One region of the Nisaea acidiphila genome, then DNA from elsewhere that is predicted to be linked to it. Evidence: predicted binding sites of a transcription regulator. Region 1 holds the regulator's gene; each other region holds the start of a gene.
What was found. The regulator PhoB, encoded in region 1, activates phosphate uptake and scavenging genes when phosphate is short. The targets are predictions, from matches to a motif close to TNTCATAAAACTGTCA.

Region 1 (9,572 bases):
CTGCGATCGCGCTCGCGGTCATCACCGGGTTCGATGCGGTCGAGCCTGTGCATGCGGCGGGAGCCTGGTGTCTCTCGCTGCTGATCTCTATGGCGATCGTGCGGCGGCATTACAGCCTGCTCGACGCGATCAAACGCCACATCCAGCGGCGCGCCGGCTCGAACGAGCCGGAACGGGCCTCAAAGACCGGGGACGTACTTTCCAATATCGCCGACGGCATCGGGGAAACGGCGGAACTCGCCTCCGCCCTGACGCGGCTGTTCCGCGGGATCTCCGACCGGCGCGGACAGCTGCAGGCCTTGAACGAACGCCATGTCTCGATCATCGACAACATTCCCGACCCGCTGATCTTCCTGAACCAGAAAGGCCGGGTGCAAAGCATGAACCGGGCGGCCCGCGATCAGTTCGGCGGGCGCATCATGGGCCGCGAACTGTCGCAGGTAGCCCGCGATCCGGCCCTTCTCGAGGCCGGCAATGCCGTGCTGTCCGAAGGTGGCTTCCGCACCGTCGAGATCTCCATCTCGGATCCGGTGAACCGGATCTTCAATGTGCGGATCGAAGCGCTGCCCGGCGAGCAGGACGAACAACGCTCCGCCCTGGTGATCTTCCGCGACCTGACGGAGATCCGCCGGATCGAAAGCATGCGGGTCGATTTCGTCGCCAATGTCAGCCACGAACTGCGCACCCCGCTGGCCACCCTGCACGGTTTCATCGAAACCCTGCGCGGTCCAGCCCGGGAGGATATCGAGGCGCATGAGCGTTTCCTCGAGATCATGGAGCAGCAGACCAGCCGGATGACACGTCTGGTGACGGATCTCCTGTCGCTGTCGCGCATCGAGGCTGCGGAACATACCGCGCCCGATCATGAGGTCGAATTGCGTCCGCTCGTCGAGCACATCGCGGCCGCGACCGAGCTCGGCTCCGCCCGGCGCGGTATCCGCATCGCCGTCGACATCGATCCGAACCTTCCCCCGCTGGTTGCGAACAGCGACGAGATTTCGCAGGTTCTGCAGAATCTGGTGGAGAATGCGGTCAAATACGGACGGGATCAGAGCACGGTGACGATCAGCGCCCGCGTGGCGGCCGACCTGCCGGCATCCGTCTCGCTTGCGGCGGAGGATGTCGCGGCGATCAGCGTCAGCGATCAGGGCGATGGGATTCCGCGCGAGCATATTCCCCGCCTGACCGAGCGGTTCTACCGTGTCGACACCGCCAGGTCGCGCGAACTCGGCGGGACCGGGCTTGGGCTGGCGATCGTGAAGCACATCGTCAGCCGCCACCGCGGAGCCCTTTCGATCGAAAGCAAGGTCGGCGAAGGCAGCACATTCACGGTCTTCCTGCCGTGCAAGGCCGGGGATGTCATAAAGCCGCAACATTTCGCCGTCGGCTGAAACAAAAGCTTCACATTTTCGTAGTAATAGGGTCTCGGGAGCGGCGTAGGAAACGGGGCGACCCGATGGGTGACCCATCTGGTCCGTTCGATCACACTCCTATGTCCCGGAGGCAAAATCGTGCTTAGGAATTCCATTCTCAAGGCAATCCCGCTCGCCCTCGCCGGCGTCGTCGCTGTTGCCGCGGCCGCGGAAGCCCGCGACCAGATCCGTATCGTCGGATCCTCTACCGTTTTCCCGTTCTCCACGACCGTTGCTGAAACTTTCGGCAAGACCAGCGGCTTCAAGACGCCGGTCGTCGAAAGCACCGGTTCCGGCGGTGGCCTGAAGCTGTTCTGCGCCGGTGTTGGCGTCCAGCATCCGGACATCACCAACGCGTCCCGCCGGATCAAGAAATCCGAAGTCGAGACCTGCGCGAAGAACGGCGTCGCCGACGTGGTCGAAGTCAAGATCGGCTTCGACGGCATCGTCATCGGCAACGACAAGGGCGCTGCCTCGTTCAACGTGACCAAGCAGCAGCTCTTCCTCGCGCTCGCCGCTGAAGTTCCGGTTGACGGCAAGATCGTGAAGAACCCGTACAACAACTGGTCCGACATCGATAAGTCCCTGCCGAACCAGCCGATCGAAGTTCTCGGCCCGCCGCCGACCTCCGGCACCCGCGACGCCTTTGTCGAGCTGGCCATGCGCCCGGGCGCGAAGTCCTTCAAGATGCTCGCCGACATGCGCAAGGCCGACAAGAAAGGCTTCCGCAAGATTTCCGACTCCATGCGGGAAGACGGCAAGTTCATCGAGGCCGGTGAAAACGACAACCTGATCGTCCAGAAGCTGCAGGCCAACCCGAACGCCATGGGCATCTTCGGCTTCAGCTTCCTCGACCAGAACAGCGACAAGATCAAAGGTGCTTCGGTTGCCGGCGTGCAGCCGACCTTCGACAACATCGCTGCCGGGGAATACGGTATCTCCCGCTCGCTGTACTTCTACGTGAAGACCGCGCATATCGGCGTGGTTCCGGGCATTGAGGAATATGTTGCCGAATTCACCGCCGAGAAGGCGATCGGCGACGAAGGCTATCTGACCGACAAGGGTCTGATCCCGCTGCCGGCCGCCGACCGCGAGAAGTATCGCTCGGCTGCTGCCAACAAGACCAACCTGACCATGTAATCAGGTTGTGGGAGAGGCGGCTTGCCGCCTCTCCCCTGTCTTTATGAATCCGCGCGTTCGGATTCATAAAGACAGGCACACCAGGCCCGCCATTTCCATTGGGCCGTCAGAAACCTCCGCCGGCGGGGCACTATGAACAGCTTTTTCCTTATTCTGGTTGTCATCGGCCTCTCGGTGGCCGGGTATGCGGTCGGCCGTGCCCGATCCGTCATCGCCGCCGCCGGCGATGTGCGCATCCTTCACTCGCTGCCCAGCTACTACGGCATGTTCGTCGCGCTCGGCTGCGGTCTGCCGGCGATCCTCCTGCTGGCCCTCTGGCTGATCATCCAGCCGCAGATCGTCGACAACATGGTGATGTCCGGACTTGATCCGTCGATCATGCCGACGAATCCGGACGAGTATTCCCTGCTCCTGACAGACATCCACAATCTTTCGAGCGGCAACGCTGTGAGCCGGGAGGCAAGCCCCGCGATCCAGGCCGCGACTGACCGCTACGTCGCCCTGCAGTCGATCGGCTTCTGGTCCATGGTCGCGGCCGTCGTCTGCGTCGCGCTGGGCGGTCTCGCGTGGTCCCGCTCGCAGGTCAGCAGCACTTTCCGCGCCCGCAACGCGGTCGAGGGCATCATTCGCGCCCTGCTGATCATCTGCTCCATGATCGCGATCCTGACGACGGTCGGCATCGTGCTTTCGCTGATCTTCGAGAGCCTGCGATTCTTCGCCCGGGTCCCGTTCTTCGAGTTCCTGTTCGGCATCCATTGGAGCCCGCAGACCGCGATCCGAGCCGAGCAGGTCGGCGCGTCCGGCAGCTTCGGCGCCGTCCCGCTCTTCGCCGGTACCATGCTGATCACCCTGATCGCCATGCTCGTCGCCGGTCCGATCGGTCTGCTCTCGGCGATCTACATGGCCGAATACGCCAATCCGAAATTCCGCGCCTTCGCCAAGCCGATGCTGGAAGTGCTCGCGGGGATCCCGACCGTCGTCTACGGCTTCTTCGCCGCCCTGACGGTCGCGCCGCTGATCCGCGGCTGGGGCGAATCTATCGGACTGGACGTCGCTTCCGAGAGCGCGTTGGCGGCGGGTGTGGTCATGGGCATCATGATCATTCCCTTCGTCTCCTCGCTCTCCGACGACGTGATCAATTCCGTGCCGCAATCGTTGCGCGATGGTTCCTACGGGCTCGGCGCAACCAAGTCCGAGACGATCCGGAACGTGATCATTCCGGCGGCGCTTCCGGGCATTGTCGGTGCTTTCCTGCTCGCGATCTCCCGCGCGATCGGCGAAACCATGATCGTGGTCATGGCAGCCGGCCTCGCCGCGAACCTGACCGCGAACCCGCTTGAGGCGGTTACCACCGTCACCGTGCAGATCGTCACCCTTCTGGTCGGCGACCAGGAATTCGACTCGGCCAAGACCCTGGCGGCCTTCGCGCTCGGTCTGGTGCTGTTCTTCGTTACCCTCGGCCTGAACGTGATCGCCCTCCGGGTGGTCCGGAAATATCGGGAAAAATATGACTGACGCGATCATGAATTCGAAGCCGAGCACCGAGGTCCGGCGCCCCGTGGCCTCGGAAGAGCGATTGAGGAAACGGTATGCCGCCGAGCGCCGTTTCCGGCTGTACGGCCTCTGCAGCATCTTCGCCGCCGGCCTGATGCTGATATTCCTCGTCGGCAGCATTGCCGGCACCGGCTGGAGTGCCTTCCTGCAGACCTATGTGCAGCTCAGCATCCATTTCGATCCGGAATATCTCGATCCGGCTGGCACCGGAGACCCGGAACAGCTCCGGACCGCCGATTACGGCGGGCTGATGAAGAAAAACCTGCGCGACAACTTCCCCGAAGTCACCGGCCGGAAGGACAAGCGCAAGCTCTACAACTTCATCTCTCCGAATGCCGGCTTCGATCTGCGCTCCATGCTTATCGAGAACCCGTCTCTGGTCGGCACCACGCAGGATCTCTGGATCAAGGCTTCCGACGACATCGACATGCTGACCAAGGGCTATGTCGACCGGACTGTCCCTGAGTCCGACCGCCGGGTCACTGACATGGAGCTCGCCTGGTACGACAAGCTGGACAATGCCGGCAAGGTCAAGAGCAGCTTCAATACGGACTTCTTCCTGAAAGCGGACAGCCGCGAACCTGAGGAAGCGGGCATTCTCGGTGCGGTCACCGGTTCTGCCCTCACCCTTCTGATCACCCTGTTGCTCTCTTTCCCGGTGGGCGTAATGGCCGCGGTCTATCTCGAGGAGTTCGCGCCGAAGAACAAATGGACCGACCTGATCGAGGTCAACATCAACAACCTCGCCGCAGTTCCCTCCATCGTCTTCGGCCTGCTCGGTCTCGCGATGTTCCTCAACTTCTTCGGCTTCCCGCGCTCGGCCCCGCTGGTCGGCGGCATGGTGCTGGCGCTGATGACACTGCCGACCATCATTATCGCCGCGCGTTCGGCCCTGAAAGCGGTGCCGCCGTCGATCCGAGAGGCGGCGTTGGGTCTCGGCGCATCGCCGCTACAGGTCGTGACCCATCACGTGCTGCCGCTGGCGATGCCCGGCATCCTGACCGGAACCATTATCGGCATGGCCCAGGCCCTCGGCGAAACGGCGCCGCTGCTGATGATCGGCATGATCGCCTTCATCGTCGACGTTCCCGGCGGCTTCACCGATCCGGCGACCGTGCTCCCGGTGCAGATCTATCTCTGGGCCGACAGCCCGGAGCGCGCCTTCGTGGAGCGGACCTCGGCCGCGATCATGGTGCTGCTGGCCTTCCTGATTTTCATGAATTTCGTGGCCGTCTTGCTCCGCAAGAAGTTCGAACGGCGCTGGTAAGAACCCGATGAGCGAGAAGTCAAAGATGAGCAAGAAGAGCGGATCCTCTGCCGCAAGCGCCACGCCCAAGATGAAGGGCGACAAGGTCAAGGTGTTCTACGGCGAAAAGCAGGCGCTGCAGGATGTCGATCTGGAGATCAAGCCGAACGAGGTGACGGCGCTGATCGGCCCCTCGGGCTGCGGCAAGTCGACGTTCCTGCGCTGCCTGAACCGGATGAACGATGTGATCGATATCTGCCGCGTCGAAGGCAAGATCACGCTCGACGACGAGGACATCTACGATAGCGGACTCGATCCGGTGCAGCTGCGCGCCCGGGTCGGCATGGTGTTCCAGAAACCGAATCCGTTCCCGAAATCGATCTACGACAACATCGCCTACGGTCCGCGCATTCACGGCACGGCCTCGAGCAAGGCGGAGATCGACGAGATCGTCGAAACCAGCCTGACCAAGGCCGGCCTGTTCGAGGAAGTGAAGGACCGCCTGCAGGAGCCCGGCACCGGACTATCCGGCGGCCAGCAGCAGCGTCTCTGCATCGCCCGCGCGATCGCGGTCAATCCGGAAGTGATCCTGATGGACGAGCCCTGCTCGGCGCTCGACCCGATCGCGACCGCGAAGATCGAGGAACTGATCGACGAGCTGCGCGAGAACTTCACCATCGTGATCGTCACCCACTCGATGCAGCAGGCCGCGCGCGTGTCCCAGCGCACCGCCTTCTTCCATCTCGGCGAGCTGGTCGAGGTCGGCGACACCGAGCAGATCTTCACCAACCCGACCGACTCCCGGACCCAGGGTTACATCACCGGACGGTTCGGCTGATCGGAACCGACAAAGAAAATTTGCCCATGCCAGTAAACGACCACATCGTCCGCTCTTTCGATGAGGATCTCGAAGCCCTGAAAGCAAAGATCGCCCAGATGGGCGGGCTTGTGGAAGCGCAGTGCGAATCGGCGGTGCGCGCGGTCAATCGCCGGGATCAGACCCTCGCCCAGCGCGTCAAGACGTCGGACGACCAGATCGATGCCCTCGAGGCGGAGATCGAAGCGATGAGCCTGCGCTTGCTCGCGTTGCGCCAACCTCTCGGCGGCGATCTCAGGACCGTGGTGGCAAGTCTCAAGATCGTCAGCGATCTCGAACGAATCGGCGATTACGCTGCGAATATCGGCAAGCGCGCGATCGTGCTGAGCGGTCTGCCTGAGATCCCGCCGGCCAACGGCATCGTGCGCATCGGCGCCCTTGTCCAGTCGCTCATCAAGGACGTTCTGGACGCCTACGCGGACGACAATCTCGAACTCGCCGTCGCCGCCTGGCACCGGGACGAGGATATCGACGAGCTCTATACCAGCCTCTTCCGCGAACTCCTCACCTACATGATGGAGGACCCGCGCAACATCACGGCATCGACTCACCTTCTGTTCATTGCCAAGAACCTGGAACGCATGGGCGATCACGCGACCAACATCGCCGAAACCGTACATTTCCAGGTCAAGGGCACAAAGATGGAAGCGGACCGCCCGAAAGGCGAGGACGCCAGCTATATCGTTGAGATGCCTGAGTAATCGGTAGAATCGAGAGTGGTAATCCGATGAACATGATGAACCCCAAAATCCTCGTGGTAGAGGACGAAGCCCCGATCGTCACGCTGCTGCGCTACAATCTGGAACGCGAAGGTTTCGAGGTCCTGGAAGCCGGCGACGGCGAGGAAGCCATCCTGCTGGCAATGGAAAAGGGCCCGGACCTGATCCTGCTCGACTGGATGCTTCCCCTGCTCTCCGGCGTCGAAGTCTGCCGCCGGCTGCGGCGGACGCCGGAAACCAAAGGCGTTCCGGTGATCATGCTGACGGCGCGCGGCGACGAGGGAGACCGGATCCGCGGACTCAATGCCGGTGCCGACGATTACATCACCAAGCCTTTCAGCCCGAGCGAGCTGATCGCCCGGATCCGTGCCGTGCTGCGCCGGACCCGTCCGGCGAGCGACGCGGAGACACTGCAGTTCGAGGATCTGGAAATGGATCTGGCCGCCCACAAGGTGCGCCGGAACAGCCGCGAGATCCATCTCGGCCCGACCGAGTTCCGCCTGCTGCGCTATTTCCTCGAGCATCCGGGCCGGGTGTTCTCCCGCGAGCAGTTGCTCGACCGGGTCTGGGGACCGGATATCTATGTCGAGCCGCGCACCGTGGATGTGCATATCCGCCGACTGCGCAAGGCGATCAATATCGACACGGAATCGGATCTGATCCGCACCGTGCGGTCCGCGGGCTACGCGCTCGACCGGCCGACCGCGCCGGCCTGATCAGGCTTCGGCCCGCACCACCCCGCCGGAGCGCTCCGGCGGGAACATCCGCATCAGCACCAGAAGCAGGATCAGTCCCGGCACCGCGATCGCCGTCGAGGCCAGGAAGAAACCGATCCAGCCGATATGATCGGTGATCCACCCGCCGCCGGAACTGAGCACCGTACGGCCGAAGGCCATGAAGGACGAGAGCAGCGCGTACTGGGTCGCGGTAAAGGCGACATTGGTCAGGCTCGAGAGATAGGCGACGAAGGCCGCGGTCCCCATGCCGCCGGTGAAATTCTCCACCCCGATGGTCGCCGTCAGCATCCAGATATCGTGTCCGGCCAGAGCCTGTGCGACGAAGATCAGATTTGAAAGCGCCTGCAATACGCCGGAGACAAGCAGGGCTTTCAGCAGACCAAGACGCTTGACCAGCGCCCCTCCGGCGAACAACCCGACAAGCAGCGCCACCAGTCCGAACAGTTTCGTCACCTGGGCGATCTCGGTCTTGCTGAAGCCGAGATCGATATAGAACGGGTTGGTCAGCGTGCCGAGAAAGGCATCGCCGAGCTTATAGAGCAGAATGAAGGCGAGAATCAGGACCGCACCGCGCCGGGTCAGAAACTCCGCGAACGGCTCGTAAACGGCGCTCAGCAGCCACTCGTAGGGCGTCTGAGGCGGCTGGTCCGTCGCCGGACTGTCCCCCGGCTCCGGGCTTGCGAGTGCGCTGAAGACGCCGATCAGGACGAGTGCCGCCATCGAAAGATAGGCGAGGAACCAGCCGGCCTGGTCCGCGACGACGAGCGCGCCCGCACCGGCCGCCAGCATGCCGACCCGGTATCCGAGAGTGTAGGCCGCCGCGCCCGCGCCCTGCTCGTCTTCTCTAAGGGATTCGATCCGGAATGCGTCGACCACGATGTCTTGGCTGGCCGCGCAAAAGCTCACGATGACGGCGAAGAAGGCCATCAGCCACGGGGTCGCCACCGGATCGGTCGCGCCCATCAGGACGATCGCCGTCATCAGGGCGAGCTGGGTCACCAGCAGCCAGGCCCGCCGGCGCCCCAGCATCCGGCCGAGCACGGGCACCGCGAGACGGTCCATCAGCGGCGCCCAGAGGAACTTCAATGTGAACGGCGTGCCGACGAGTGCAAAGACGGCGATGGTTGTCAGATCGACGCCAGACTCCCGCATCCAGGCGCTCAGCGTCGAGAACGACAGGAGCAGCGGCAGGCCGCTGGAAAAACCGAGCAGGAGCACGACGAGGACGCGCCGCTTCAGATAGAGAGCGGCCGTCTCCGCCAGCCAGCCGCGCAAGCCGGCCGCCGCGTCAGCCAAGCCGCGCCGCCAGAAGCTCTTTCAGGTCGGCCTCGGGACGGGCGCCGTAATGCGAGATCACCTCGGCGGCGGCGACGCTGCCGGCCCGGCCCCAGTCGGCCGGCGCCATATCCTGGGTATAACCGTAGAGGAAGCCCGCCGCGTAGAGATCGCCGGCGCCCGTGGTATCGACTACCTGTTCCACCGGATCCGCATCGATCACATGAACCTCGTCCTTGTGCAGCACAAGGGAACCCTTGGGACCGCGCGTCACGCCGGCGGACTCGCAGCTCCAGCGCAGCTTCTGCAGCGCATCGTCGAAATCCTCGGTCTGGTAGAGCGACAGCAGCTCCTGCTCGTTGGCGAACAGGATGTCGATATGGTGGTCGACCAGTTCCATGAAGGCGTCGCGGTGCCGGTCGACGCAGAACGGGTCCGAGAGGGTCAGAGAGACCTTGCCGCCGCTCGCATGGGTCTGCTTCGCGGCCTCGACAAAGGCTTTCTTCGCTTCCGGCGGATCGAACAGGTAGCCTTCGAGATAGACCACCTTGCTGGCGGCGATCCTGTCCTTGTCGATATCCTGCGGGCCGAGCTGCACGCAGGCGCCGAGGA
Region 2 (9,572 bases), 1.1 Mb from region 1:
GCGCCGGTCCACCAAGCTCGATGCCATCGGGCAGCTTTCCGGCGGTATCGCACATGACTTCAATAACCTGCTCGGCATCGTCCTCGGCAATCTCGAACTGATTCAGAGAAAACTCGAGCCGGACAGCCGCCTCTTCCAGCAGGTCGAAAAGGCCATCGGCGCCGCAAAGCGCGGCGCGGGGCTCACCCGCAAGCTGCTGGACTTCTCGCGCCAGGCACCGGAAGCCCAGCAGCTCGACATCGTCGATACGACCGAAATCATCTCTGGCCTGGAGGATCTGATCGGTCGCTCCCTCAGCGCGAATATCGAAGTCAAAACGGACCTCACGGAAGACGCCCCGCCAGTCGAATGCGACCGCTCCGACCTCGAAGACGCCATCATCAACCTCGTCATGAACGCGAAGGACGCAATGCCAAAGGGCGGTCGCATAAGAATTGCGAATTCCGCGCGAACCGTTGAGCCGGGTGAAAGGCTGGCTTTGGCCGGGCTCGCCCCCGGACAATATACCCAAATCGACATCTCGGACTCCGGAAGCGGAATGTCCAGGGAGACACTCGACCAAATATTCGATCCGTTCTTCACCACAAAGCCCGCCGGAAAAGGCACCGGGCTCGGCCTGCCAATGGTCTACGCCTTCGCAAAGCGCTCCGGCGGTCACATCCTCGCTTATTCGGAGCAAGGCACCGGCTCCAGCTTTAAGCTGTACCTCCCGTCTCATACGGGCACAGGAACCGGCTCGCGGATCGGAGACCGTGCCGACGACACAGAAACAATTCGGGGAGGCACGGAGACAATCCTGGTCGTCGACGACGAAGAGGGCCTGCTGGATATCGCCAGGAGCGTTCTCGAAGAACGCGGCTATTCGGTCCGGACCGCCGTCTCACCGGCAGCGGCCCTTGAGATTCTCAATGGGGACGGTGAAATCGACCTTATCTTCTCCGACTTCATCATGGCCGGGGAAATGAACGGCATCGAGCTGATCGAAAAGGCCGCCGAAATCCGGCCACGGGTGAAAAAGCTGCTGACCTCGGGCTTCACCGGCCATGCCTTCAATCCCGAAGAGGCGCAGCACTGGGCAGCCAAGCTGATTGCCAAACCCTATTCGAACCGCACCCTCGCGACAGCGGTCAGAGCCGCCCTTGACGAGGAAATCTCGTCATGACGCTCAAAATTCTGGTGGTCGACGATGAACCCGACTTCGCGGCATTCGTCGCGGACGCGGTCGAGGAACTTGGACACGCCCCGGAACTCGCGACGACACCGAAGGAGTTTGCCTCCGCCTATTCGAACGAGACGGACGTGATCTTTCTCGACCTTTTCATGCCGGACATGGACGGCATCGAAGTATTGAGATTCCTTTCCGAAAACGGCTCGAGAAGCTCGGTCGTGCTGATGAGCGGTGGAGACGAGGCCTTACTGAAAGCCGGTCGAGAGATCGCGCAGGAGCGCGGCATTTCTGTGCTTGGTGTCCTGCACAAACCCATCCAGCTGGATTCGATTTCGGACGTTCTCGCAAACAAGGCACCGTAGCGCGTGCAAGCCGGCAACCCGTCTCTGCACACAGCGCCGACGAGATCAGACGCGGGCTGGAAGAGGATGAATTCGTGCTGTTCTATCAACCGCAGATTTCCCTTGCGGATGAAACGCCGTCCGGCGTCGAGGCACTTCTCCGCTGGAATCATCCACAACACGGACTTGTAAACCCCGCCAACTTCATCCCGCAGGCGGAACAGTCCAACCTGATCGGCCCACTGACCGAGTACGTGATATCCCAAGCGTGCGGAGATCTGTCAGAATTGAGGGAGAATGGATTTTCGCCCCGTATGTCTATCAATCTTTCCGCCGCATCGATCTACGATCTGGAACTTCCGGAAAAGCTCTATAATTTTTTCGGAAGGCACCGTATCGAGCCTGGCCATGTCGCCCTGGAACTCACGGAAACAGCCGTCATGGCGGATGCCGCAGCGTCGATCGACATCCTGACACGGCTGCGAATGAAAGGTTTTCATCTCTCGATCGATGATTTTGGCATCGGCTACTCCTCGATGGAGCAACTGGTGCGGATCCCGTTCTCCGAATTGAAGCTCGACCAGAAGTTCGTCAGGGGTCTGCTGAAATATCCCGAATGCCGATCGGTGACCGAAGTTACGATTGCCTTGGCGCACAAGCTCGGCCTAACGGTGGTTGCCGAGGGCATCGAGGACGATGCGACCCTCGACGAGGTCCGGAACCTTGGCTGCGAAGAAGGTCAGGGCTTTGTTATCGGACGCCCAATGCCGCTGGAGCAGATCACGGGCTGGCTCACAGAGCGAAACGCCGCTGCCCACTGATCAGCACTCAGCGCTTCTCCCCGCCAGCGATCAGCTTCCTCCGGAGCCAGCTTGATGAACTGTCCATGATGAACACCATCACAATGATCAGACCGATAATATAGAAGGTGTTCTCCCAATCCCGCTGGGTCCGCATTGTCTCTACCAAGACAAGCCCGATACCGCCGGCGCCGAGCGCGCCGATCACCGTCGCGGAGCGGGTGTTTGACTCAACGTAGTAGAGAAACTGCGAGGTGAAGACCGGCAGGATCTGCGGAATGACTCCGAAACGGTAACGCTGCCAGCGGTTGGCGCCGGTGGATTCGACGCCTTCGACCTGCTTGCGATCAATATTCTCCAGCGCCTCCGAGAACAGTTTGCCGAGCGAGCCGGTATCGGTGAAGGCGATGGCAAGCGAGCCGGTCAGCGGGCCGAGCCCGAAGGCCCGGATGAAGATCAGCGACCAGATCAGCATGTCGATGCCGCGCACGAAATCGAAGATCCGCCGCACGACGAAACGCAAGGTGCCGTTCGGGTTGAAGTTCGAAGCGGCGACGAAGGCGAGCGGGAGGCCGCAGGCGGCTGCCGTGACGGTGCCGAGTACGGCCATCAGGATGGTCTCGAACAGAGCGACGGCCACAATACCGTGCTGCCATTCCGGGTTGCCCCAGAAGCTTGAGAGAATGAACCGCCAGTTCGGCATGTCCGCATCCAGGCGCTCGGGAGAGCCGGCAATCTCCAGCAGCTCACCGAACGATTTTCCGTGCAGCACCGAGGTGAAGGGGAACCAGAAATTCTCCCAGCCATAGTCGAACTTGTGGATCTCGATCTTCGCCCGGGACATCTGCACCCGGCGGGAGAAGGTCGGGCGGGCGTCGAGCTTCACATCCCGCGCCTTCAGCCAGTCCGGCACCGGACCCTCGGGGAGCTCGGTCACGATCTTCTTGCCGACGAGTTCCGAGCGGATCGTGCCGTAGCCCGGCACTTCGAATGCGAGGCTCTTGTCCTCCACCCGGACGACATAGCCGTCGCCGAGATCGACGGAGAACTTGTCGGCATCGCCCCGCACCCAGTCCGGCAGGTCCTTGTAGGTCGCGTGGCGCTCGCCCTCGATCGCGACCTCGAAATCGCCGCGCCGGAGATTCTTCGTCACATGGGTCTTGTAGGCGACCGAGTCGGAGATCAGCAACGCCCCCTTGGAGAGCTGCGCACGCTCCAGCAGCGCCGTAATGTCGAAGGCGTTCCAGGCGTAGATCAGGTAAAGCGCCACCCCCACCAACAACAGCATGGGTACGGTAGATGCCTTCCTGACGGAAACACGGACGGTCTCGGCCATAAGGGCGGTGCTTTGCTCTGTTGCGGCGACCATGTGTCCCTCCGCTTAGCTGAAATTCTCGGCGCCGACGAAGTGGCGGCGGAGATAGGAGGACAACTGGTCGATCGCGACGATCGACAGGAACAGCATCAGGAAAAGCGCAGCGACCTCGGAGCCGGCCCCCCATCCGATCGCACGGCTGAGCTCGGTGCCGATACCGCCGGCGCCGACGAAACCAAGAATTGCGGAGGCTCGCACGTTGATTTCGAAGCGCAGGAGGAAATAGCTGCTGTAGTTCGGCAGCACCTGCGGAATGACCCCGAAGCGGACCCGCTGCAGCCAGTTGCTGCCGGTCGCCTTCAGCCCCTCGAGCGGCTTCACGTCGATATTCTCGTTCACTTCGGAGAACAGCTTGCCGAGCGCTCCCGAGGTATGAAAGGCGACGGCTATGGCGGCCGGAACCGGGCTGGCGCCGAGCACGAAGATCAGGAAAAGAGCAATGATCAGCTCCGGAAAGGCGCGCATGATGTCCATGATACGGCGCACGACCGGGATGATCGCTGCCGGGACCTCAAGGTTCCGGCTCGAGGCGAGAGACAGGACGGTGGCGAAGACCGCCCCGATGATGGTCGCAACGGCCGCAATATTGATGGTCTCGATCAGGGCAGGCAGAAACTTTGGAAACAGAGACCAGAATTCCCAGCCTTGATCCCAAGCCTGCATCACAATCTGCGACGGATAGTCGAAGAATTTCAGCAGCCCCTGAAGGAATCCGCCGGAATTCAGCGCTGATGCTTCGCGATAACCCGCGGCCACGACGGCGATCAGAAGCACCACCGAGAGCCCGGTATAGAGCCGGCGGCGGCCTTCGAGCGCGAGCAAGTCCTGGCGCATCACATCGACCATAGGGAATATCCTGCTTGAGAAACGGAGCGGAGACCTTGTCCCCGGGATCCGGTCGGGACCGCGCTCAAAGGCGCGGTCCCGAACCGTATCGTTTGAGGAAACGCCTGCGCGTTCCTTACTTCATCTTACGCTTGCGCGCTTCGATGATGACTTCATAGGTCTCGTGGGAAACCGGGGCCATGCCCTTGATTTCACCGGCCATGAAGCTGTAGGCGCATTCCGGATCGAGCGAAGCGAGGCCGGCGATCAGGCCGGTAACCTTCAGCTTGACGTCGGACGGCAGGTCCTTGCGGAGCACGACCGGGCCTTCCGGAATGACCTTGGACTTCCAGATCTGCACCAGCTGGGTCATGTCGACGAGACCGGCGTCGGCGGCCTTGCGCAGCGCGCCGCTGTTGTAGCCTTCTTCCCACTCGCCGAGGCCGTCGGCCCAGGTCACGCCGGCGTCGATGTCGCCGTTGGCAACCGCGACGATGGTCTGCTCGTGACCGCCGGTGAAAACGACCTCACCGAAATAGTCGCCGCTTTCCATCGGGAAGCCGGCCGCCGGGATTTCAATGGACGGGATCAGGTAGCCGGAGGTGGAGTTCGGATCGCCGAAGCCGAACTTCTTGCCCTTCATGTCGTCGAGCGACTTGATGTTGCTGTCGACGCGGGCGAAACCGATGGAATGATACCCCATGGAACCGTCGGCATTGATCTTGACCAGGACCGGCTCGACCGCTTCCGGATCGGTGATGTAGGTCTTGGCGTAGCCCGAAGCACCGAGCCAGGCCATATCGAGGTTACGGCCGATCAGGCCTTCGATGACGCCGTTATAGTCGGCCGGCGCGAAGATCTTCGTCGGAACGCCGAGCAGCGCCTCGACCTTGGAACGCACGCACTCGTTGGAGCGCAGACGGTCGGACTGGTTTTCACCGCCGAGCACGCCGATGCGGAACTCGGAGATCTTGTCTTCAGCATGGACGTCGGCAGCGCCGAACGCCGTCATGGCGACGGCAGCCGCCATCGCGAAATTGCGAACGAACTTCATCCCTAATAACTCCCTAGGTTGCATTTGCCGCACGGACTCAGCTCTCGGCCGGGATCACGCCGTGGCGGCATTCGCCTCAGCAACCTGGGCCCCCTGGCCCGCCGCTGAGGGATTGGATCTGGCGCGCACCGGCGCGCCGCTGGAAATGCTGGTCGAGGTCACAGACTCGTTGAGGCCCTCTTCGGCGCCGTAGATCTCGCGCGCGGCCTCCGGCGTCAGCGCGTCCGCCGGGCCGTCGAACACGACCTTGCCCTGCGCCATGCCGATGACCCGGTCGCAATAGGCGCGCGCCGTGTCGAGTGTATGCAGGTTGCACATCACGGTGATGCCGTCGCGGTCGTGGATTTCCCGGAGCGAGCCCATCACCACCTCGGCGCTCAGCGGATCCAGCGAGGCGATCGGCTCATCGGCGAGGATGATTTTCGGCTCCTGCATCAGACCGCGCGCGATGGCGACGCGCTGCTGCTGTCCGCCGGAAAGGGTTTCCACCCGCTGTAGCGCCCGCTCGGCAAGACCGAGCCGGTCGAGTGCCGCAAGCGCATCGTCGATATCGCGCTGCGAGAAGATCTTGAACATGGACCGCAGCGTGCCGTGCTGGTTCAGCCGGCCGAGCATCACATTGGTGACGACGTCGAGGCGCGGAACCAGATTGAACTGCTGGAAGATCATCGCGCAGTCCTTCTGCCAACGCCGCTTGGCATTGCCTTTCAGACTGAGCACGTCCGTTCCCTCGACCAGGATCTGCCCCGAGGTCGCGGGTGTCAGACGGTTGAAGAGACGGAGGAAGGTCGACTTGCCCGCGCCGGACCGTCCGATCACTCCGATCATCTGCGGCTTGTCGACCGTGAAGGTCACGGAATCGACCGCGACCATGTTTCCGAAGGCTTTGGTAACGTTTTTGAACTCGATCATGCCCACTCCTGAATCTCGCGCCGTGCGGGGCTTTGCTGAAGCCCTCCGGGGCCGCCCCCGTGAGAGGCCGGAATTTCGGACAAACGGCAGGGAAAGATCACACCGCGCGAGAACCGACTTCGGCGTTGGTATCAATCGAGAGGGTCGTTTGCGTGACGCTTTTGCTTCAGTTTCATGAAGCCCGCAGAGGCGGCGGCGACGCTCAGTTGCTGGCTACGGAAAGCGAGATCCGCTTGAGATCGGCCTCGATGAAGGTCTCGTAGTCGGCATGGTCGACCGGGAAAAGACCGGTGATCGGGCGCCCGAAAGCAGCGGCGAGGCAATCAGGCGCGGTCTCGCCGATATGGGCCATCCGGTCAGTCACGACCTGCTTGACGTCCTCGGCGAGCGCCTTGCGGAGCACAATCGGACCGTTTGGCATCAGGGAGGAGCGCCAGACTTCGACGAAGGGAGACCCCTCTGTCCCGGACTTGAAGCTCTGCAGCGGATCGGACGCCGCTTTGCCGCTGTCCGTCACCCAAGTGAAGGCCGCATCGATCGCGCCGCTTTCCAGCGCGGTCAGATTGGCGTGATGACCGCCGCTGAACTGCACGGTACGGACCTCGTTCTCGGTCTTGAAACCGTCCCGCTCGAGCGCCACGGACGGCACGAAGTATCCCGGCAGGGATCTGTGATCGGCAAAGCCGATTTCCCTGCCCTTGAGAGCGTCGAGCGTCGTGATGTCCGATTGCGGCAGCGACAGGGCGACCGCACGGTAGCCTTTGGAGCCGCCCCGACCGCTCGGTGCCAGGACCGGCTGAACCGCAGCCGCGCTCGCCCGCCAGAGCGCGCTATAAGCACGTGGCGAAAGCGAAGCGACATCGACCTCACCGGCGATCAAGGCATCATGCAAGGCCTTGCCGGACGCGAAGGCATTCACCGTCACCGGCAGCCCCAGCCGGTCCGCAAGGTCGCGCATCAGGCATTCTTGCGCCTCAAATCCGTTTTCGACGGCCATCCCGCCGAGGATACCGATCTTCAGACTTTCCGCGGCCGGAGCCTGTCCGGAGAGCATCAGCCCCGCAACCACGCCGAGCGCGGCGGCGGTAGACATCGCACGCTTGAACGCCTGTCGCATCGCTCTATCCAATTCGGTCAATAGCTGGCCCGGCCCCTGAAGATGGAGCCGCTCACCTGTTAAGTCGCGGGACTCTACAGGATTAGATTGACCGTTTGATGACGGTAAGGTTGCAGTCGCGACCCGATTCGGTGTCAGACCGCGTTCCAATCCGGGCAGGCCCGGATTTCGGCCTCGGCAATATCGATGAAAGCACGCACCTTGCGGGAGAGGTGGCGGTTTGCGAGGTAGAGGATGGAAATCGGCAAACGGTCTCCTTCGTAGCGCTCAAGCACAGGCACAAGGTCGCCCGCCCGGATATTGCCGTCCACAATGTAGCTTGGCACGATCCCGATCCCCTCACCGGAGAGGATCAATTGCCGGACGGCGGACGCCCCGTTGACCCGGACCCGATGATTGACCGGAACGCTCAGGGCCTCCGCGCCGTCGCGGAAGCTCCACTGCGCGGATGCGCGCCGGTTGGTATCGAAGATGCAGCGATGGGCCGTCAGATCCGTCGGATGCGCGGGAGTGCCGTGGGCGTCCAGATAGGCGGGTGTCGCGCAGGCGATCAGCCGTGTTTCTCCAAGCTTGCGTGAGATCAGGGTGGAATCCTGCAATTGTCCGATGCGGATCGAGAGGTCTATCCCTTCGTCGATCAGCGAGAGATGCTGGTCGGTCAGACGGAGATCGAGCGTGACCTGCGGGTTTGCGGCAAGAAACTTCTCGACCGCTCCCAACAGGTGAACCTCGCCGAAGGTCAGCGGTGCTGTGACCACGAGATTGCCGCTCGGCGTCCCGCCTTCGTCCCGCATGGCGGCGCGAATTTCGTCGAAATCCTCCACGAGACGGTTGCAGCGCGGCAGATAGGCGCGTCCGCTTTCCGTCAGGGTAACAACCCGCGTCGTACGGTGAAGCAAGAGAACGCCGAGTTCGTCCTCCAGAGCGCGAATGTTCTTGCTGACATTCTGGGCGCTGGTACCGAGCCGGTCCGCCGCCCTGGAAAAGGACATGGTGGCCGCCACCGCCGCGAACATGCGCATCTGCTCGATCGAATCCATATTTGCAACATAATGTTTATTATCATTCAATAAAAGACGCTCTTATAACTAATTTCCGCCATAATTAATTCTCGAGTCATCGACGGCGCGCGATGCCGCTCCGGAAACAGAAAGGATGCCCCGATGACCAACACCTCGAATGCGGATTATGCCGCGCTCCTGCTTCGTCTCTCCCTCGGCGTGCTCTTCATCGCGCACGGCGCGCTCAAGCTCTTCGTCTTCACGCCAGCCGGCACAGTCGGCTTTTTCGGGAGCCTCGGCCTGCCCGCCATCTTCGCCTATCTCACCATCCTCGCCGAGATCGGCGGCGGCGCCGCGCTGATCGCCGGTTTCGCGACCCGCCTCGTCTCCATTGCCACCCTGCCAATCCTGCTCGGCGCGATCTTCCTGGTGCACGGGGCCAACGGCTGGCTCTACAGCAACCCGAACGGCGGCTGGGAATTCCCGGCGTTCTGGGCCGTGGCCCTGATCGTCCAGGCCCTGCTCGGCGACGGTGCCTATGCGGTCAAGACCCCTCGCCTGCTCGCCCTCACGCCGGCCAGCGCGAGCGAGTAGGCTCAGCGACATGACCAAGCAACCCAGCCTTTTCCTGCCGCACGGCGCGCCCGACCTGCTGCTGACGGAGCATCCCGCGAAACGCTTTCTCGCGGAGCTCGGCAGCCGGGTCGGCCGGCCGGAGGCTATCCTTGTCATCTCGGCGCACTGGGAAAGCCCGCGCCTTGCCCTGACCACCGCCAGCACACCGGAAACCGTGCACGATTTCTACGGCTTCCCGGCGGAACTCTATGAGTACCGTTACCCTGCAAGGACGGATGCGGGCCTGAGCCGCCGGACAATCGAACTGCTCGCCGATCTCGGCTACGCCGCGGAGGCCGACGGCGCCCGCGGTTTCGACCACGGCGCCTGGGTGCCGCTGCTGCTGGCCTTTCCGGAAGCCGAT
Region 3 (9,572 bases), 1.4 Mb from region 1:
GACCTGATGCTTAACGGCTCCACCTTCGTGCCTTACGGCAAGCTCGGACGGGAGTTCATGGACAATTCCGTGGTCTGCACGGCGCCGTCCAAGACCTTCAATCTCGCCGGCCTGCACACCTCGAACATGATCGTCTCCAACGAGGCGCATCGCAAAGCGCTGGTGAAGGAGATCGGCGCCTCCGGGATCGGCGGGATGAACACCTTCGGGCTCGAGGCGACCAAGGCAGCCTACAACGAGGGCGAGGAGTGGCTTTCCCAGGTGCTCGATTACCTGAGCGAAAACGCGAACTTTCTTGAGAGCTTCGTCGCCGAGCGTATTCCGGAGATCAAGGTGATCCATCCGGAAGGCACCTATCTCGTCTGGCTCGATTGCCGTGGCCTCGGCCTCGACAAACTTGAGCTTGAAGCAATGATGCACGAGGAAGTTAAGGTCCTCTTCGACGAAGGCTATGTCTTCGGTTCCGAAGGCGATGGCTTTGAGCGCATCAACATCGCCTGTCCCCGTTCGATCCTGACGGAGGCTCTGGAGCGGATTGAGCGCGCCGTCGCCAAACGCCGCGGCTGACCGTGGCAGACCGGGCGGCTTGCCCCGCCCGGTTCCCCCCGCTATAAGGCGCGCGCCGGGCGCATTTGCGCCCGTCCAGTTTCAATCGCATCTCGCGGGCGGCTCCGGCTGTTCTGCGGAACCAGAAGAGAGACACGATGGCCATTCAGCGCACTTTCTCCATCATCAAGCCGGACGCCACCGAGCGGAACCTGACCGGCGGCGTGAACAAAATGATCGAAGAAGCCGGCCTGCGCATCGTTGCGCAGAAGCGGATCCGGATGACCCAGGCCCAGGCCGAGACCTTCTATGCCGTGCATAGCGAGCGTCCGTTCTTCGGCGAGCTGGTCGAGTTCATGACGTCGGGCCCGGTCGTCGTGCAGGTTCTCGAAGGCGAAGACGCCATCGTGAAGTATCGCGACGTCATGGGCGCCACCAACCCGGCGGAAGCCGCCGAAGGCACCATCCGCAAGGCCTATGCGAAGTCGATCGGCGAAAATTCCGTGCACGGTTCCGACGCGCCGGAAACCGCTGCTATCGAGATCGCCCAGTTCTTCAGCGGCAACGAAATCGTCGGCTGATCCTGATCTCAGGCAAACGAAAAGGGCCGGTCAGTGCGACCGGCCCTTTTTGATTCTGAAGCAGAGGTCCGTCAGACGAGGAAGATCGCCATCAGGATCAGCAGGATGATGACACTGACGGTCGACCATTTCAGAAGGGTGATGAAACCCTCGTAATTCTGCTTGTGCTCAAGGACTTCGCCTTCGGACGATGCGTTGTTCGCAGCCATATCACCTCCGCTAATTTTGCCCCGCCAGGCCCGCAGCCCGGGTCGTTTGTTCAGGAAAACGTATAAATCACCGCGCCCGGAGCGCCAAGACCCTATCGCTCGGCGTCGGGTGCCGGGTTGAGCAGGGAGGCGGATGGCGCCGTGGCGCCGTCGAGCAGCACGCGCTCGCCCTCGATCTTCACGCGGCCTTCGGCGATCCAGCGCAGGCTGCCCGGATAGATGCGGTGCTCCTGTTCGAGGATGCGCGCCGCGAGACTCTCGGCGCTGTCGCCCTGGAGAATCGGTACCGCGGCCTGTTGGATGATCGGGCCGACATCCATCTCCGGGGTTACGAAATGCACGGTGCATCCGGAGAAGCGGGCACCGGCATCGATCGCCCGCTGCTGTACGTTGAGCCCCTTGAAGGCGGGCAGCAGCGAGGGATGGATGTTGATCATCCGTCCGGACCAATGCTCGACGAATTCGGTTGTCAGCAGCCGCATGAAGCCGGCGAGGCAGACGAACTCGACGCCGGCCGCATCGAGTGCCCGCTGCATTTCCGCATCGAAACCGGTCCGGTCGGCGAAGGTCTTGTGATCGATCGTCACAGCCTCGATCCCGGCATTACGGGCGCGTTCGAGAGCCTTCACCCCCGGCCGGTTGGAGATCACGGTAACGATCTCCGCCGGATGATCCGGAGCGGCGCAGGAATCGATCAGCGCCTGCAGATTGCTGCCGCTGCCCGAAACGAGCACGCCGACCTTGAGCTTGCTGGTCACGCGGGCCAGGTCCCGAGCCCTTCCAGCGTCACGGACGGCGCACCGTCGACGCGCTCGACCAGCCGGCCGATATGGTAGACGGTTTCGCCACCGGCGCTCAGCGCCTCGGTGACGGCGTCGACCTTGTCGGGGGACACGGTCACGGTCATGCCGATACCGCAATTGAAGGTCCGTGCGAGCTCCGAGGCCGGAACGCCCCCAGTCTCGGCCAGCCAGCGGAAGACAGGGGGCAGATCCCAGGTGGTCACATCGATCTCGGCCGCGATCGTGTCGGCGTAGGAGCGCGGCGGATTGTCGAGCAGGCCGCCGCCGGTGATATGGGCGAAGCCGGTGACGCCGCCGGTCGCGAGCGCCGCGAGGCAGGATTTGACGTAGATCCGGGTCGGCGCCAGCAGCGCGTCGCCGAGGGACTGGCTCTTGTCGAACGGCGCCGGGTCGGACCAGCCGAGGCCCGAGCGGTCGACGATCCGCCGAACCAGGGAGAAACCGTTGGAATGCACGCCGGAGGAGGCGAGACCGAGCATGATGTCGCCGGCCGACGCGCGCGGCTCAAGGATAAGGTTCTCGCGCTCGGCCGCGCCGACCGCGAATCCGGCGAGATCGAAATCCCCGTCCTCGTACATGCCCGGCATCTCGGCGGTTTCCCCGCCGATCAGCGCGCATCCGGACTGGCGGCAGCCTTCGGCGATCCCGGCGACGACCGTCCGCGCGGCTTCGACATCGAGCTTGCCGGTGGCGTAATAGTCGAGGAAGAAGAGCGGCTCTGCGCCCTGGACGACCAGATCGTTCACGCACATCGCGACGAGATCGGTGCCGACGCCGGAATAGTTCCCGGTATCGATGGCGAGGCGGAGCTTGGTGCCGACCCCGTCCGTCGCGGCGACGAAGACAGGATCATTGAAACCGGCCGCCTTCGGATCGAACACGCCGCCGAAGCCGCCGATGGAACCGTCCGCGCCCGGACGCATTGTGGATTTGGTGAGCGGCTTGATGAAGTCGATCAGCCGGTCCGCCGCATCGATATCGACGCCCGCTTCCTTGTAGGTGAGGGGGCGGTTGGGTCTGTCGAGGCCTGTTATGGTCTCCTCCTCAGCCATCCGGTATAAGGGTCGGGCAGTGCCGGGTGCCTTCATTCTGCCCGGTTGAGGGTTTATGACGGGGGCGCTTGGACCGCAAGCGGATTTGGCCGCGGGCCGGAGAGTTCAGGGATGTTCGAACGGATAGCGAAAACGGCTGCAGGACGGCAGCCGGCGGGAAGAATCGGCGTCGTCTGTGTCCGGTTGCTTGCGGCATGCGCAATGCTGCTCTGCGTGACGCCGGAAGGAGTTCGGGCGCAATCGGACGTCGACCGGGTTTTCGAGATCCGAGGCGTGGCCGTCGACGTGCAGGCCGCGACCGCTGCGGAAGCGCAGGCCCAGGCGATCATGGAGGGCCGCCGGACGGCATGGGACCGTCTGGTCGACCGTCTCGTGCCTGCCGGGCAGCAAACGCTGTTGCCGCCGATCTCGAGCGACGAGCTGGTGGGGCTTACGGTCGGTTACGAAGTCGCGCGTGAGCGGACCTCGGACGTCCGCTATCTCGGCTCGCTGAATTTCCGCTTCAATCCGGCGGCGGTGCGTCAGCATTTCGGGGCCTACGGTGTGGGCTATGCCGAAGTTGCCTCGCGCCCGGTGCTGATTCTCCCGGTCTATAACGACGGCCAAAAGCCGCTGCTCTGGGAAGAGGAGAGTCCGTGGCTCGCCGCCTGGCTGGACCGGAGTTTCGGTGACGGGCTGGTGCCGATCACGGTGCCATACGGCGATCTCGCGGACATCAGGGACATTACCGCTGTGCAGGCAGTGCTGATCGACCGCGACGCGATTGAGGCGATCGCGGCGCGCTACGGCGCGGCACAGGCGGTGGTGGCGAATGCCCGAACCGTTGGCGCGGAGGGCGGCACTCAGGCCGTCGAATTGAACCTGACCTATGTCGGAGGGATAGCCGACGGCCAGTCGCTGATCCGCACGGTGGTACCGGATCCCGGCGACCCGCAAGGCGATCTGCTTTCCGCGGCCGCGAGGGCCGCGAGCACCGAGATTCAGGAGTCTTGGAAATCTGAAAATCTGATCAGCCCCGGCTTTGAGACGCGGGTTACGGTCCTGGTGCCGGTTTCCTCGTTCGAATACTGGCTCGACGTGCGCGACGGGCTTGAGCAGATCTCGTCAATCTCGCGCCGGGAATTGCTGCGGATATCCCGTAACGAGGCATTGCTGGACGTCTGGGTAAACGGCGATGCGGATCAACTCGCGCTGGCGCTCAAGCAGCGGAACTTCGTTCTGACGCAGTGGCAGGATAGCTGGCTGCTCTACAAGGACGGTACCGAGCTGCCCGAGCGGTACCGACCGGCGCCATTGCCGGAGGAGACCTTGCCGGTTGAACCGGTGCCGCAAGCATTTCCTGCGCCGGCCCAGCCTCTCGTTCTGCCGCCGCTGGTGCAATGACTGATGCGAGGAACGGCTCATGACGCAGCGTGAACGGCTCGCCTTCTGGGTCGGTCTTCTGGCCGCCTTCCTGCTCGCGGTCTATGTACTGAAGAGCGTGCTGGTGCCGTTCGCGGCCGGCATGGCGATCGCCTATTTCCTCGACCCCATCGTGGACCGCTGCGAGCGTATCGGCATGTCGCGGACGCTCGGAACCGCTGTCGTTCTGCTTGGCTTTTTTCTTGCCGGGACCGGTGTGCTGCTGCTTCTGATTCCGCTTATTCAGGCGCAGGTCGTGCTGCTGGCCGAAACCTTGCCCAAATATATCGAGCGTCTCTCGATCATGGCTGAGCCGCTCCTCGACATGGCGCGCGCCTGGCTCGGCGATGGTGGGGCTGACAAGCTGAACCTGCCGGCCATCGCGACCCAGGCAGGCAAATGGATCCTCTCTTTTGCCGGCGAACTGCTGAGCGGTGGCGCGGCGCTCGCGAACCTGGTCTCGTTGCTGGTGATTACGCCGATTGTCGCTTTCTATCTGCTGCGGGACTGGGACCACATCGTGGCCGCAATCGACGGCTGGCTGCCGCGCGCGCAAGCGAACACGATCCGCGAGCAGGCCGGGATCATCGACAGCACGCTGGCGTCTTTCGTCCGGGGGCAGGGAACGGTCTGCCTGATCCTCGGCGGCTTCTATGCGGTTGGGCTTTCGCTCGCCGGACTCGATTTCGGTGTCATCATCGGACTTTTCGCCGGGCTGATATCCTTCGTGCCGTTCGTCGGCTCGATCTTCGGTGGAGCGCTCAGCATTGGCCTTGCCGCCTTGCAGTTCGATTCCCTGACTCCGATCGCTATCATCGCGGCGATCTTCGTCGCGGGGCAGGCGATCGAGGGTAACTTCCTGACTCCGAACCTTGTCGGCGACGCAGTCGGCCTGCACCCGGTCTGGGTTATGTTCGCGCTCCTGGCAGGTGGCGCTCTGTTCGGATTCCTCGGTGTGCTGATCGCGGTGCCGGTCGCCGCGGTCATAGGCGTGCTCGTGCGCTTCGCGCTCTCTCGATATCTGGCGAGCCCGCTCCATCTACATGGGATACCGCCGGCGGACGACGAGACCGACGGCAACTGACCGGAATTACGAAACGAATGACGGAACAGAACAAAGCAGGACGCCCCGCTGGCGGCGCCGGCCGGCAACTCCCTCTCGTGCTGGAGCATCGCCCGGCCTTCGATCGCGGCGAATACCTCGTCTCCAGCTGCAACGAGGGGGCAACGGCCTGGATCGATTCCTGGCCGGCCTGGCCGGAGGCGACCTGGGGCCTCAATGTCCATGGCCCGGAAGCCTCGGGAAAATCGCATCTGGCGGAAGTCTGGGCGCGCAAAGCCGATGCCGTGCTGCTGCTGCCGTCCGATCTCGACGTTGCGGGCCTGCCTGTCTTACTTGGCGAGAAGCGTCATGTCGTGCTGGAGGATGTCGATGAGAGCCTGCCCGGCGTGCCGGCCTTCCACCTTTACAACATGATCGTCGAACGGCGCGGAGCGCTCCTTGTGCTGTCCCGCACGCCGGTCTCCCGGATGAACCTGACACCGGCCGATGCCAAATCGCGTTTCGCCGCGCTGCCGGCGGTGGCGATCAGCGATCCGGACGATGCGCTGATCGCCGGCGTGATGGACAAACTCTTTCGCGACAGGCAATTGTTCGTTGCTGAAGAGGTTCTGGCCTTCCTGGTCGGGCGCATGGAACGATCATTCTCCGAGGCGCGGGCGCTGGTGGAAGCCATCGATGCCCTGTCGCTGGCCGAAGGGCGCCGGATCACCCTGCCGCTCGCCCGCCGGGTTCTGGAGGATCGGGGCGCCGGTTAGCATCGGCCGCTGGGGACCGAAAACAATCAACAAACGGAGCACTATCGATGGATCTGGGAATCAAAGGGAAGAAGGCGCTCGTCTGCGCTTCGAGCAAGGGGCTCGGCAAGGCCTCTGCATTGGCGCTCGCGCAGAACGGTGTCGACCTCACCATCTGCTCGCGGACGCCAGAGGCGATCGAGGCGGCGGCCGACGAGATCCGGTCAGCCACCGGTGTGACCGTGCATGCGGTGGCCTGCGACATCACCACGCCGGAAGGCCGCGAGAAGGCGCTGGCGCCGTTCGACGCAAAGATCGACATACTTGTGAACAATGCCGGTGGCCCGCCGCCGGGCAATTTCCGCGACTGGACCCGGGACGACTGGATCAAGGCGGTCGACGGCAACATGCTGACCGCGATCGATCTCATCAAGGCGACGATCGACGGCATGATCGAGCGTAAGTGGGGCCGCATCGTCAACATCACCTCCGGCGCCGTGAAGTCGCCAATTGCGATCCTCGGTCTCTCCAACGGCGCCCGCGCGGGCCTGACCGGCTTTTGCGCCGGCATCGCCCGTGAGGTCGCCAAAGACGGGGTTACCATCAACGGCCTGCTGCCGGGCCCGTTCGATACCGACCGGCTGCGCGGCAACATGAAGATCCAGGCGGAGAAGGCGGGCGTCGATTTCGAGACCTTCTTCGCGCAGCACGGCGCCGAGCACACCGCCGGCCGCTTCGGCACGCCGGACGAGTTCGGCCAGACCTGCGCCTTCCTCTGCAGCGCGCATGCGGGTTACATCAACGGTCAGAACCTACTGATGGACGGCGGCGCGTTCCGGAGCACGCTCTAGGACCGGCAGGTTTCCCCGAGATCTCGGGAAAATCGTCATCGAACTGAAACGCGACAGGACTAGTTTCCGGCCCGGGATATTCCATATCCCGGGCCGACCTGTGTTAAGACAGCAGAAGCGCTGTTTGCGCTGCAAGGTCCAGCAAGTCTGTCGCGACATCAAGGAGGCGGTCCCGTGAGCGAGAGCCAGCCGGAAAACATTACGCGGGTCGATCCCGCGTCGCCCGAGCGCTTTTTCAACAGGGAACTGTCCTGGCTCGGCTTCAATCACCGCGTTCTTGAAGAGGCCGACAACCCGGCCAATCCGTTGCTGGAGCGCCTGCGCTTCGTTTCGATTTCCGCCTCCAACCTGGACGAGTTCTACACAGTGCGTGTGGCCGGCCTGAAAGGCATGGTGAATGCCGGGGTGACCACCGCCAGCGCGGACGGGCTTTCGCCGAGCAACCAGCTGCGCGCTATCGCCGAAAAGGCCGCCGAGCTGATCGCGGTGCAGCAGCGATATCTGACCAAGCTTCTGACCGAGTTGCGCAGGACCGGCTTCCATCTTGTCAATGGTGAGGACCTGACGGCGGCCGACAGGAAGTGGCTCGATGCGCATTTCATCGACCAGATCTTCCCGCTCTTGACGCCGCTCGCCATCGATCCGGCGCATCCCTTTCCGTTTCTGCCGAATGGCGGTGTCTGCCTGGCTCTGCAGCTGAACGAGGCCGCGTCCGGTGCGGAGATGGAGGCGTTGCTGCCTCTGCCGGCGCAGATCAGCCGCTTCGTGCGCCTGCCGGGCAAGGATATCCGGTTCATCGCCATCGAGCAGGTGATCATCAAATATGCCGATGAGCTGTTTCCGAATTTCACCGTTGCTGGACACGGTATCTTCCGCGTGCTGCGCGACAGCGAGATGGAAATCGACGAAGAGGCCGAAGATTTGGTGCTCTCGTTCGAATCCGCGCTGAAGCGGCGCCGGCGGGGCAACGTCATTCGCCTGTCGATGAACCGCGACATGCCCGAATCTCTGGGCGCTTTCGTTGTCGAGGAGATGAAGGTCGCGCCGGAGGACGTGTTCACGCTGGACGAAATGGTCGGGTTGGCCGATCTCTCGCAGCTCATTGTCAGCGAGCGTCCCGACTTGCTCTGGAAGCCGTTCAATCCTCGCTTCCCCGAACGGATCCGCGATTTCGGCGGCGACTGTCTGGCGGCGATCCGGGCCAAGGATATCGTGGTCCATCACCCCTACGAGAGCTTCGACGTCGTCGTGCAGTTCCTGCGCCAGGCGGCGGCCGACCCGGCGGTGGTCTCGATCAAGCAGACTCTTTACCGGACGTCGAAAGGCAGCCCGATCGTCAGCGCGCTGATCGAGGCGGCGGAGTCCGGCAAGTCGGTAACGGCGATGGTCGAGCTCAAGGCCCGCTTCGACGAGGAAGCGAATATCCGGCTTGCCCGGGATCTAGAGCGTGCCGGTGTGCAGGTCGTCTACGGTTTCGTCGACCTGAAGACCCACGCGAAGATATCTCTGGTGGTCCGCCGGGAAGGCAACGGTCTCAGGAACTATGTGCATTTCGGCACCGGCAACTACCACCCGATCACGGCGAAGATCTATACCGACCTTTCCTTCTTCACCTGCGATCCGGTGCTCTGTCGCGACGCGGCGCGCATGTTCAATTACATGACCGGATACGCGACGCCGCAGGAGATGGACAAACTCTCGCTCTCGCCGCTGACCATGCGCCAGACCCTGCAGGATCTCGTCGAGGCGGAAATCGCGTTCGCCAAGCAAGGCAAGCCGGCCGCGATCTGGGCCAAGATGAACTCGCTTGTCGACCCCGACCTGATCGACCTGCTCTACAGGGCCTCCGGTGCGGGGGTGAAGATCGATCTCGTAATCCGGGGGATCTGCTGTCTGCGTCCCGGACTGGCAGGGCTATCGGAGAATATTCAGGTTCGCAGCATCATTGGACGCTTTCTCGAGCATTCGCGAATTTTCTGCTTCGGCAACGGGCGGAAGCTTCCCTCCGATCAGGCGAAAGTGTACATCTCCTCCGCCGACTGGATGACGCGGAACCTGGACCGGCGGGTGGAGCATTTCGTGCCGATCGAGAACCGCACGGTTCACCGGCAGGTGCTGGACCAGATCATGGTCGCCAACCTGAAGGACGAGACCAACTCCTGGATCGGTCAGCCAGATGGCCACTATGTCCGGGTGAAGGCGGACAGCGGGGCGTTTTCGGCGCATAATTATTTTATGACCAACCCGAGCCTGTCAGGCCGCGGCAGTGCTCTGAAACGGTCGAACGAGATGCCCAAGAAGCTGAGCGGCGCGGAATAAGGCTTGTCTGTAT

Region 2: phnD (phosphate/phosphite/phosphonate ABC transporter substrate-binding protein) is a predicted target of PhoB. The motif match lies at 7,681-7,696, and genes of this name have one in related genera.
Region 3: NUH88_RS04415 (RNA degradosome polyphosphate kinase) is a predicted target of PhoB. The motif match lies at 7,274-7,289, and genes of this name have one in related genera.

The regions. Positions count from the first base shown of each region.
Region 1 is NZ_CP102480.1:2,324,590-2,334,161, forward strand. It holds gene NUH88_RS10655 (ATP-binding protein) at 1-1,391, shown strand, start outside; gene NUH88_RS10660 (PstS family phosphate ABC transporter substrate-binding protein) at 1,512-2,552, shown strand; gene pstC (phosphate ABC transporter permease subunit PstC) at 2,685-4,067, shown strand; gene pstA (phosphate ABC transporter permease PstA) at 4,060-5,373, shown strand; gene pstB (phosphate ABC transporter ATP-binding protein PstB) at 5,399-6,190, shown strand; gene phoU (phosphate signaling complex protein PhoU) at 6,217-6,930, shown strand; gene phoB (phosphate regulon transcriptional regulator PhoB) at 6,966-7,664, shown strand; gene NUH88_RS10690 (AmpG family muropeptide MFS transporter) at 7,665-8,981, opposite strand; gene NUH88_RS10695 (adenosine kinase) at 8,974-9,572, opposite strand, start outside.
Region 2 is NZ_CP102480.1:3,381,083-3,390,654, reverse strand. It holds gene NUH88_RS15825 (hybrid sensor histidine kinase/response regulator) at 1-1,162, shown strand, start outside; gene NUH88_RS15820 (response regulator) at 1,159-1,530, shown strand; gene NUH88_RS15815 (putative bifunctional diguanylate cyclase/phosphodiesterase) at 1,575-2,330, shown strand; gene phnE (phosphonate ABC transporter, permease protein PhnE) at 2,338-3,678, opposite strand; gene phnE (phosphonate ABC transporter, permease protein PhnE) at 3,691-4,530, opposite strand; gene phnD (phosphonate ABC transporter substrate-binding protein) at 4,646-5,563, opposite strand; gene phnC (phosphonate ABC transporter ATP-binding protein) at 5,618-6,475, opposite strand; gene phnD (phosphate/phosphite/phosphonate ABC transporter substrate-binding protein) at 6,678-7,592, opposite strand; gene NUH88_RS15785 (LysR family transcriptional regulator) at 7,727-8,632, opposite strand; gene NUH88_RS15780 (DoxX family protein) at 8,756-9,187, shown strand; gene NUH88_RS15775 (DODA-type extradiol aromatic ring-opening family dioxygenase) at 9,198-9,572, shown strand, end outside.
Region 3 is NZ_CP102480.1:942,232-951,803, reverse strand. It holds gene NUH88_RS04460 (MalY/PatB family protein) at 1-567, shown strand, start outside; gene ndk (nucleoside-diphosphate kinase) at 705-1,127, shown strand; gene NUH88_RS04450 (aa3-type cytochrome c oxidase subunit IV) at 1,199-1,336, opposite strand; gene purN (phosphoribosylglycinamide formyltransferase) at 1,429-2,094, opposite strand; gene purM (phosphoribosylformylglycinamidine cyclo-ligase) at 2,091-3,191, opposite strand; gene NUH88_RS04435 (DUF2066 domain-containing protein) at 3,303-4,574, shown strand; gene NUH88_RS04430 (AI-2E family transporter) at 4,594-5,676, shown strand; gene NUH88_RS04425 (HdaA/DnaA family protein) at 5,694-6,410, shown strand; gene NUH88_RS04420 (SDR family oxidoreductase) at 6,458-7,240, shown strand; gene NUH88_RS04415 (RNA degradosome polyphosphate kinase) at 7,415-9,559, shown strand; gene NUH88_RS04410 (Ppx/GppA family phosphatase) at 9,563-9,572, shown strand, end outside.